Regions from separate parts of the Vibrio breoganii genome, predicted to be linked through region 3. Evidence: predicted binding sites of a transcription regulator. Region 3 holds the regulator's gene; each other region holds the start of a gene.

The links. The regulator PurR, encoded in region 3, represses purine synthesis genes. The targets are predictions, from matches to a motif close to TNANGNAAACGTTTNCNTNA.
Region 1: a site for PurR is predicted at 1,220-1,239, ahead of purM (phosphoribosylformylglycinamidine cyclo-ligase). Genes of this name have one in related genera too.
Region 2: a site for PurR is predicted at 868-887, ahead of ihfA (integration host factor subunit alpha). Genes of this name have one in related genera too.

What each region holds. Positions count from the first base shown of each region.
Region 1 is NZ_AP024864.1:767,632-769,907, forward strand. It holds gene purN (phosphoribosylglycinamide formyltransferase) at 1-108, opposite strand, end outside; gene purM (phosphoribosylformylglycinamidine cyclo-ligase) at 111-1,151, opposite strand; gene upp (uracil phosphoribosyltransferase) at 1,455-2,081, shown strand; gene OCU35_RS03650 (DUF2066 domain-containing protein) at 2,187-2,276, shown strand, end outside.
Region 2 is NZ_AP024864.1:1,499,441-1,501,716, reverse strand. It holds gene pulA (pullulanase-type alpha-1,6-glucosidase) at 1-630, opposite strand, end outside; gene ihfA (integration host factor subunit alpha) at 1,043-1,345, shown strand; gene purT (formate-dependent phosphoribosylglycinamide formyltransferase) at 1,449-2,276, opposite strand, start outside.
Region 3 is NZ_AP024864.1:1,072,816-1,075,091, forward strand. It holds gene OCU35_RS05090 (TVP38/TMEM64 family protein) at 1-72, opposite strand, end outside; gene purR (HTH-type transcriptional repressor PurR) at 905-1,921, opposite strand; gene torD (molecular chaperone TorD) at 2,073-2,276, opposite strand, start outside.

The DNA.
Region 1 (2,276 bases), 310 kb from region 3:
ACTAAAGACAGCACAGACTTGACCTTGAATGTCACCGTTTGCACAGGCATCCATAATGGCCTGAAGGTTACTTCCATTTCCGGAAACAAGGACGACGATTCTAGTCATGATTAACGGATCTCTACTTGCTCTTCTTCGCCATTTGCTTCAGCGATTTGACCAATAACCCAAGCGTTTTCGCCTTCTTCATTAAGAAGAGCAACCGCTTGTTCTGCTTGATCTTTAGGCAGAGCAACGATTAGACCAACACCACAGTTGAATGTACGGTACATTTCGTGAGTGGTAACGTTGCCGTTCTCTTGAAGCCAGTTGAAGATAGTAGGCCAGTTCCAGCTGTTGCCGTCGATAACTGCTTTAGTACCTTCAGGAAGAACGCGAGGGATGTTTTCCCAGAAACCACCACCGGTAATATGAGAGATAGCGTGGATATCATGCTTCTCGATCATTTTAAGTGCTGATTTGATGTAAATCTTAGTTGGTTCTAGTAGATGCTCACCCAGTGGCTTGCCTTCAAGATCTTGGTTTAGATCTGCATTAGACACCTCAAGGATCTTACGAACTAGAGAGTAACCGTTTGAGTGTGGGCCGCTTGAACCTACAGCAATCAAAGCATCACCGGCTGCCACTTTAGTGCCATCGATAATGTCTTCTTTTTCTACAACACCAACACAGAATCCAGCAACATCGTAGTCGTCGCCTTCGTACATGCCAGGCATTTCTGCAGTTTCACCACCGATAAGTGCACAACCAGACTGTACACAGCCTTCAGCAATACCAGCAACTACATCAGCAGCAGTGTCTACGTCGAGCTTCCCTGTCGCGTAGTAATCTAGGAAAAATAGAGGCTCAGCACCCTGAACGATCAGGTCGTTCACACACATAGCAACCAAATCGATGCCGATGGTGTCGTGCTTTTTCATATCTAGTGCAAGGCGTAATTTAGTGCCAACGCCGTCTGTACCCGAAACCAGTACTGGTTGCTTATATTTGGTTGGCAGTTCGCATAATGCGCCAAAGCCACCAATGCCACCCATGACCTCTGGACGACGTGTGCGTTTTACAGCACCCTTAATTTTGTCAACCAGTGCGTTGCCAGCGTCAATGTCTACACCAGCATCTTTGTAGCTAAGAGAAGCCTTGTTACTACTCACGGGAAATTCCTCGTTTAGAAAAAGTTAGGGAAGAAAAATCGGCGCTATTCTAACAAGGGATAATCGACAATAGCAAACGTTTGCGCGGTTATTTCTGATTGTTATTGATTTGAGCCCCTAGATGATGATTTATTTTGCAATTAAAGTAATCTGTTACCTAGCAATACAGGCTCACTTTTTAGATAGTCGTAAATTGCATTCTTTAGTTGGGATTAATTGCGCCTAGAGGGCTGTGCGACTCGTAACTTGGTGTCGTTTGGGTATATAATTCCTAGGTTTGTTGATTTTAGACTGGAGAAAGGCATGAAAGTCGTTGAGGTAAGACACCCTCTTGTGAAACATAAGTTGGGTTTGATGCGCGAAGGGGACATTAGCACCAAGCGTTTTAGAGAGTTAGCTACAGAAGTAGGTAGCCTACTCACATACGAAGCGACGGCAGACTTCGAAACTGAGCGCGTAACGATCAATGGATGGGATGGCCCAGTTGAAATTGACCAAATTAAAGGCAAAAAGGTTACAGTAGTGCCAATTTTGCGTGCAGGTCTTGGCATGATGGACGGCGTGTTAGAGCACGTACCTAGTGCAAAAATCAGTGTCGTTGGTGTGTACCGCGACGAAGAGACCCTAGAGCCTGTTCCATACTTCAATAAGCTAGCGTCATGCATTGATGAGCGAATTGCACTGGTTGTTGACCCAATGCTGGCAACGGGTGGCTCTATGATTGCCACCATCGACCTGCTTAAAGAACAAGGCTGTAAGACTATTAAGGCACTTGTGCTTGTAGCGGCGCCTGAAGGTATTGAAGCACTAGAAAAAGCTCATCCTGATATCGAGCTATACACAGCTGCGATCGATGAGTGCTTGAATGACAAGGGCTACATTGTTCCTGGTCTAGGCGACGCTGGCGACAAGATCTTCGGTACTAAATAATACCCAAAAAACCAACAAGAATGGGGCGCTTTCTAGTGACTCTACTTGTTGGTTTTACAATCTTTGCTTATTATTTTCTAACTACTTCATATTATTGAGTTATTTATGCGATTTTTGGCTTGTATGCTAGCGGCGTTAACGTCTTTTTCTGCGTTTGCAGTCACTAAGGTCAATGTGTTTGATACCGAAGCAGTG
Region 2 (2,276 bases), 430 kb from region 3:
CAGTGTTAACCTTGTCGCAGTACCTTCTATAAGGTTGTCTCTTTCATTGATGCTCATGCCACCGGTTGTAGACATGACCAGTTCCGCTTCAGTGGTGTTTTTGGGAACTAATATGAGCGAAAGTGATATCCAGTTAGAGTTGGCACCCTTTAGGCTAACCGCAGTTTCTGGGGGTGTGGTTGAGGGGGTATAAAAAACACGATTAGTATCTTTAAACACATAACCTACCTTAGCGCCTTCGTTTACATTATCTGAAAAACGCAGTTTTAAAGCGGATGTTTGATAATCGGGGTTGAAGCGGTGCGGAGTAAAATTGACACACTCAGCGTTGGGATCTATCTGTAGATCCCAATACACACCATAATCGGGGTCTTGACCACTAGGCTCTAAACCTGCCTTCCAATCGGTATTATCACCCATATAACCGTCACAGGTTTGATCATTCCACACATGAAGAACGTAATCGGGTTGAGCTTCTGTGGAGTTGAAATAGATTCGAGCGATATCAGGATTAATTAGCGCGGTATCTTGAACTTCGTCTTGCGTTGCGCATCCAATACTAGCGAGTGCGAGAGCAATTGAAATAGACAGCTTGCACCTTGATGCAGGCATTGGAAACAATGTAGGCATGAAATTCCTTTTCAAGCGGATGTTAATTAGACAAGTGTACTCAAAATTTTAAAAGCTCCGTGTGAGCCTGTTCACTTTGCTCAACTATTATTACTAGGATAGCAGAACAAGTGACTGAATTTGCTCGGTAAAACTCACTTTTTTGTAAACTTTACTTATTAAATAGTCGTATTTATTGACAAATTTTAACGTAAAAACACTTGAATTATCTAAGTGTCTAATTCTTATAAATATTATTTAGAAAAAAGTTGGCGAAACTGAAAACCTTGGCATACACTTTCGATCGAGTCATCAATATGTAGTTGATTGTAGAGACAAATTTTAGGAGCTATCGTTGGTTTCAATTTAAGTGAAGCCTAGGAGTGACAAACTCTAGCGTAGCAATGGTTCATCTAGCTTTGAGGAAAGTTTTATGGCGCTCACCAAGGCCGATTTGGCTGAAAACCTGTTTGAAAATCTTGGATACAGTAAACGGGATGCCAAGGAAACCGTGGAAGTGTTTTTTGAAGAAATTCGAAAATCACTTGAAAGTGGCGAACAGGTAAAACTGTCTGGTTTCGGCAACTTTGATCTAAGAGACAAGAAAGAACGACCTGGTCGTAACCCGAAAACAGGTGAAGATATACCTATTTCCGCACGTCGTGTGGTCACGTTTAGACCTGGGCAAAAGCTCAAAGCACGAGTGGAAGAGCTTAAGAAAGACGACGTTAAATAACACACCGTTTGAGCAAAACAAAAAAAGAGGTCCTAGGACCTCTTTTTTGATTTATGGAAACGTAGAAACTAACGTTTCTACATTTGTATCGAGCGTGATTCAATCAGTAATGAATCTTAACCTTCTTGGCTGCGTCGATAGCCGCATCAACGGCGCGCGTTGTGTCTTTAGCGCGGGTCAAAATCACACCTAAGCGGCGGCGACCATCAATATCAGGCTTACCAAACAGTCTGATCTGCGTATCAGGGTTGCCCACTGCATCTTCAATACCTGTGTAAGACAGGTTGCTTGAAGTCCCTTGACCTAAGATAACCGCAGACGCTGCAGGACCGGTTTGACGAACCTTGTTGATAGGGTTGCCCGTGAATGCGCGAACGTGCAAAGCAAACTCTGACATATCCTGAGAGATCATGGTGACCATGCCCGTATCATGCGGGCGAGGGGACACCTCGTTAAAGATAACCTTGTCGCCTTTGATGAATAGCTCAACACCAAACAGACCGTAACCACCCAGCGCGTTAACAATTTCTTCTGCAACGTACTCTGCCGCTTTCAGCGCAACTTCAGACATTTGTTGTGGCTGCCATGATTCGCGGTAGTCGCCATCTTCTTGACGGTGACCAATAGGAGCACAGAAGTGAACGCCATCGACAGCACGTACAGTTAGCAGGGTGATCTCGTAGTCAAAATCAATGAAGCCTTCAACAATAACGCGACCTTCACCACTGCGACCGCCCTCTTGAGAGTAGTCCCATGCTTTTTGTACATCTTCTTGCGTGCGGATAACGCTTTGACCTTTGCCTGATGAGCTCATTACTGGCTTAACCACACAAGGCATGCCCACTTCAGTCACCGCTGCGCTGAGGTCTTCAAACGTGTCAGCAAAGCGATAGTTAGAGGTGTTCAGGTTTAGCTCTTCTGCTGCTAGGCG
Region 3 (2,276 bases):
TTGACCAAAATTCGCACCAAGTAACACGATAGCAACCACTAAAATTAGCCCGATTATCAATTTCTTATTCATGATTCTGCCCTTATCATCCTGAGTAAGTATAGAGACACGACGAGCAATAAAAAACTTTCAAATTAATTATTTTAAGGTGAGAAGGTGGTGCTTGTATTAAGTCGTGTGCGTATGCTCGTTGCTCGCGAGTGAATTTGACCATCGATCTTCCCGTCGTTCCCGAGTGCTTTTATCGGGAACCTGAAGAGTTCCGGAGGTAGCAGACCCTCGATAGGAGCGCTCGAGGGTGACGTGTTTGGTTACTGTAGGGTGCTCTGTTTTGACACTGAGCGTACTCAAATTACAGTACAAACGCACCATCCAAACCCCTCGTCGTTCCCGATCGCTTCTATCGGAAACCTGAAGAGTTCCGCAGAGAGTAGACCCTCGATAGAAGCACTCGAGGGTGACGTGTTTGGGGGTTCTGAGTGCTTTGTTTTGATACTGAGCGGACTCAAATGACAGCACAAACGCACCATCCAAAACACACCGTCGTTCCCGAGCCTTTTATCGGGAACCTGAAGAACTACCGATGTAGTAGACCCTCGATAGAAGCTCTCGAGGGTGACGTGTTTTGGGGCTTTGGTGTGTTCTGTAGGGTGGGCTTTGGGCGAGCAGTTTAATACTGAGCTGACTCAAATTACAGAGTAAAAATACAACCTCAAACCCCGCTCGTCGTTCCCGAATGCTTTTATCGGGAACCTGAAGAGTTCCGGAGGTAGTAGACTCTCGATAGAAGCACTCGAGGGTGACGGGTTTGGAAGTTCAAGGATGACTTTTGTTATTGGTAAGGATTTAACTTAGCAAACAAAAACGGCAGCCCTAGGGCTGCCGTTCTTAAATATTCTACAACTTATCCAGCATTAAGATTACGCACACTCGCGCGTTCAATCAGCTCTGGGTGCATTTCAAAGACACGGCGGTCGTGATCTTTATCCTTGATACGCTCAAGAAGGATCTCAAATGCAGTCTTGCCCACACGACGCTTAGGTTGGTGAACCGTAGTCAGTGGAGGTGCAAAGTAGGCTGCAAGGTCGATATTGTCGTAGCCAATGATCGAAATATCTTCAGGAACCAATAGACCATGCTGTCTTAGGCGACTGATCAAGCCTAGTGCCATGATGTCGTTAAAACAGAACACAGCAGTAGGGCGCTGCTCTTCTGGAATAGCAAACAGCTTGTCGGCAGTTTCAACGGCTGTATCACACTCGAAGTTGCCTTCGAAAATACGTTTCTCGTCAAAATCGATGTTCGCTTCTTTTAGAGCACGCTTATAACCGGAAATACGCTCGATGCACGCCAGTTTCTCAGCTTGACCTGTCAGACAAGCAATTCGCTTATGACCATTTTCGACAAGGTATTTAGTTGCTAGATAGCCACCTTCTTCTGAGTTATCGATGATCTTATCTGCAGAAGATGATTCTGGGCCCCAGTCCATAACTACTTTCGGAATACCAGGGTGAGAATCTAGCATGCCACGCAGCTCTTCAGTCAGGTCTGAACACATAACCAAAATACCGTCGACACGCTTCTCTGCAAGCATGCGGATGTAGTCACGCTGCTTCTCATATAACCCACCAGTGTTACATAGGATAAGGGTATAGCCTTGGCGGTAACAGTAGCTTTCTACGCCGTCGACCACTTCTGCAAAGAATGGGTTCGTCGACTGAGTTACCAACATGCCAATGGTGCGAGTGGTGTTACATTTAAGACTACGAGCTACAGCACTTGGTGCATAGTTAAGCTCTTTTACTGCGTCCATTACACGTTCTTGCGTTGCTTCTGCAACAAAACGAGTTTTGTTAATCACGTGGGAAACAGTGGTAGTGGACACACCAGCTAGCTTTGCGACGTCTTTAATGGTTGCCATGCTATACCTTGTAAAGAAAACCGAGGGTTATTGAAAATGGAATGTTAGGAAGAGGTTAGCACTCTTGGCCTATACTGCAAACGATTGCGCCGGGCAGTCTAGCCATAAATGCAAGTGCTGACAATGCATTTATGGCCATAATGTGAATCTATTACTCATTGCCCAGATAGCGGCAATCTAATTCACAGAAGTTAACGAGCAATTCGGCGACGGAAGAATAAAAACCAAACTCATCATATTGAGTGCAGTTTTCAGAAAATTGCGGTATCCAAGAAAGGATATGCTCTTCTATTAACGCCTTTTGTTCAGCTAGTGCTTGCTCAAGGTGAGACTCTTGCTCTAGCTCATTGGAGCG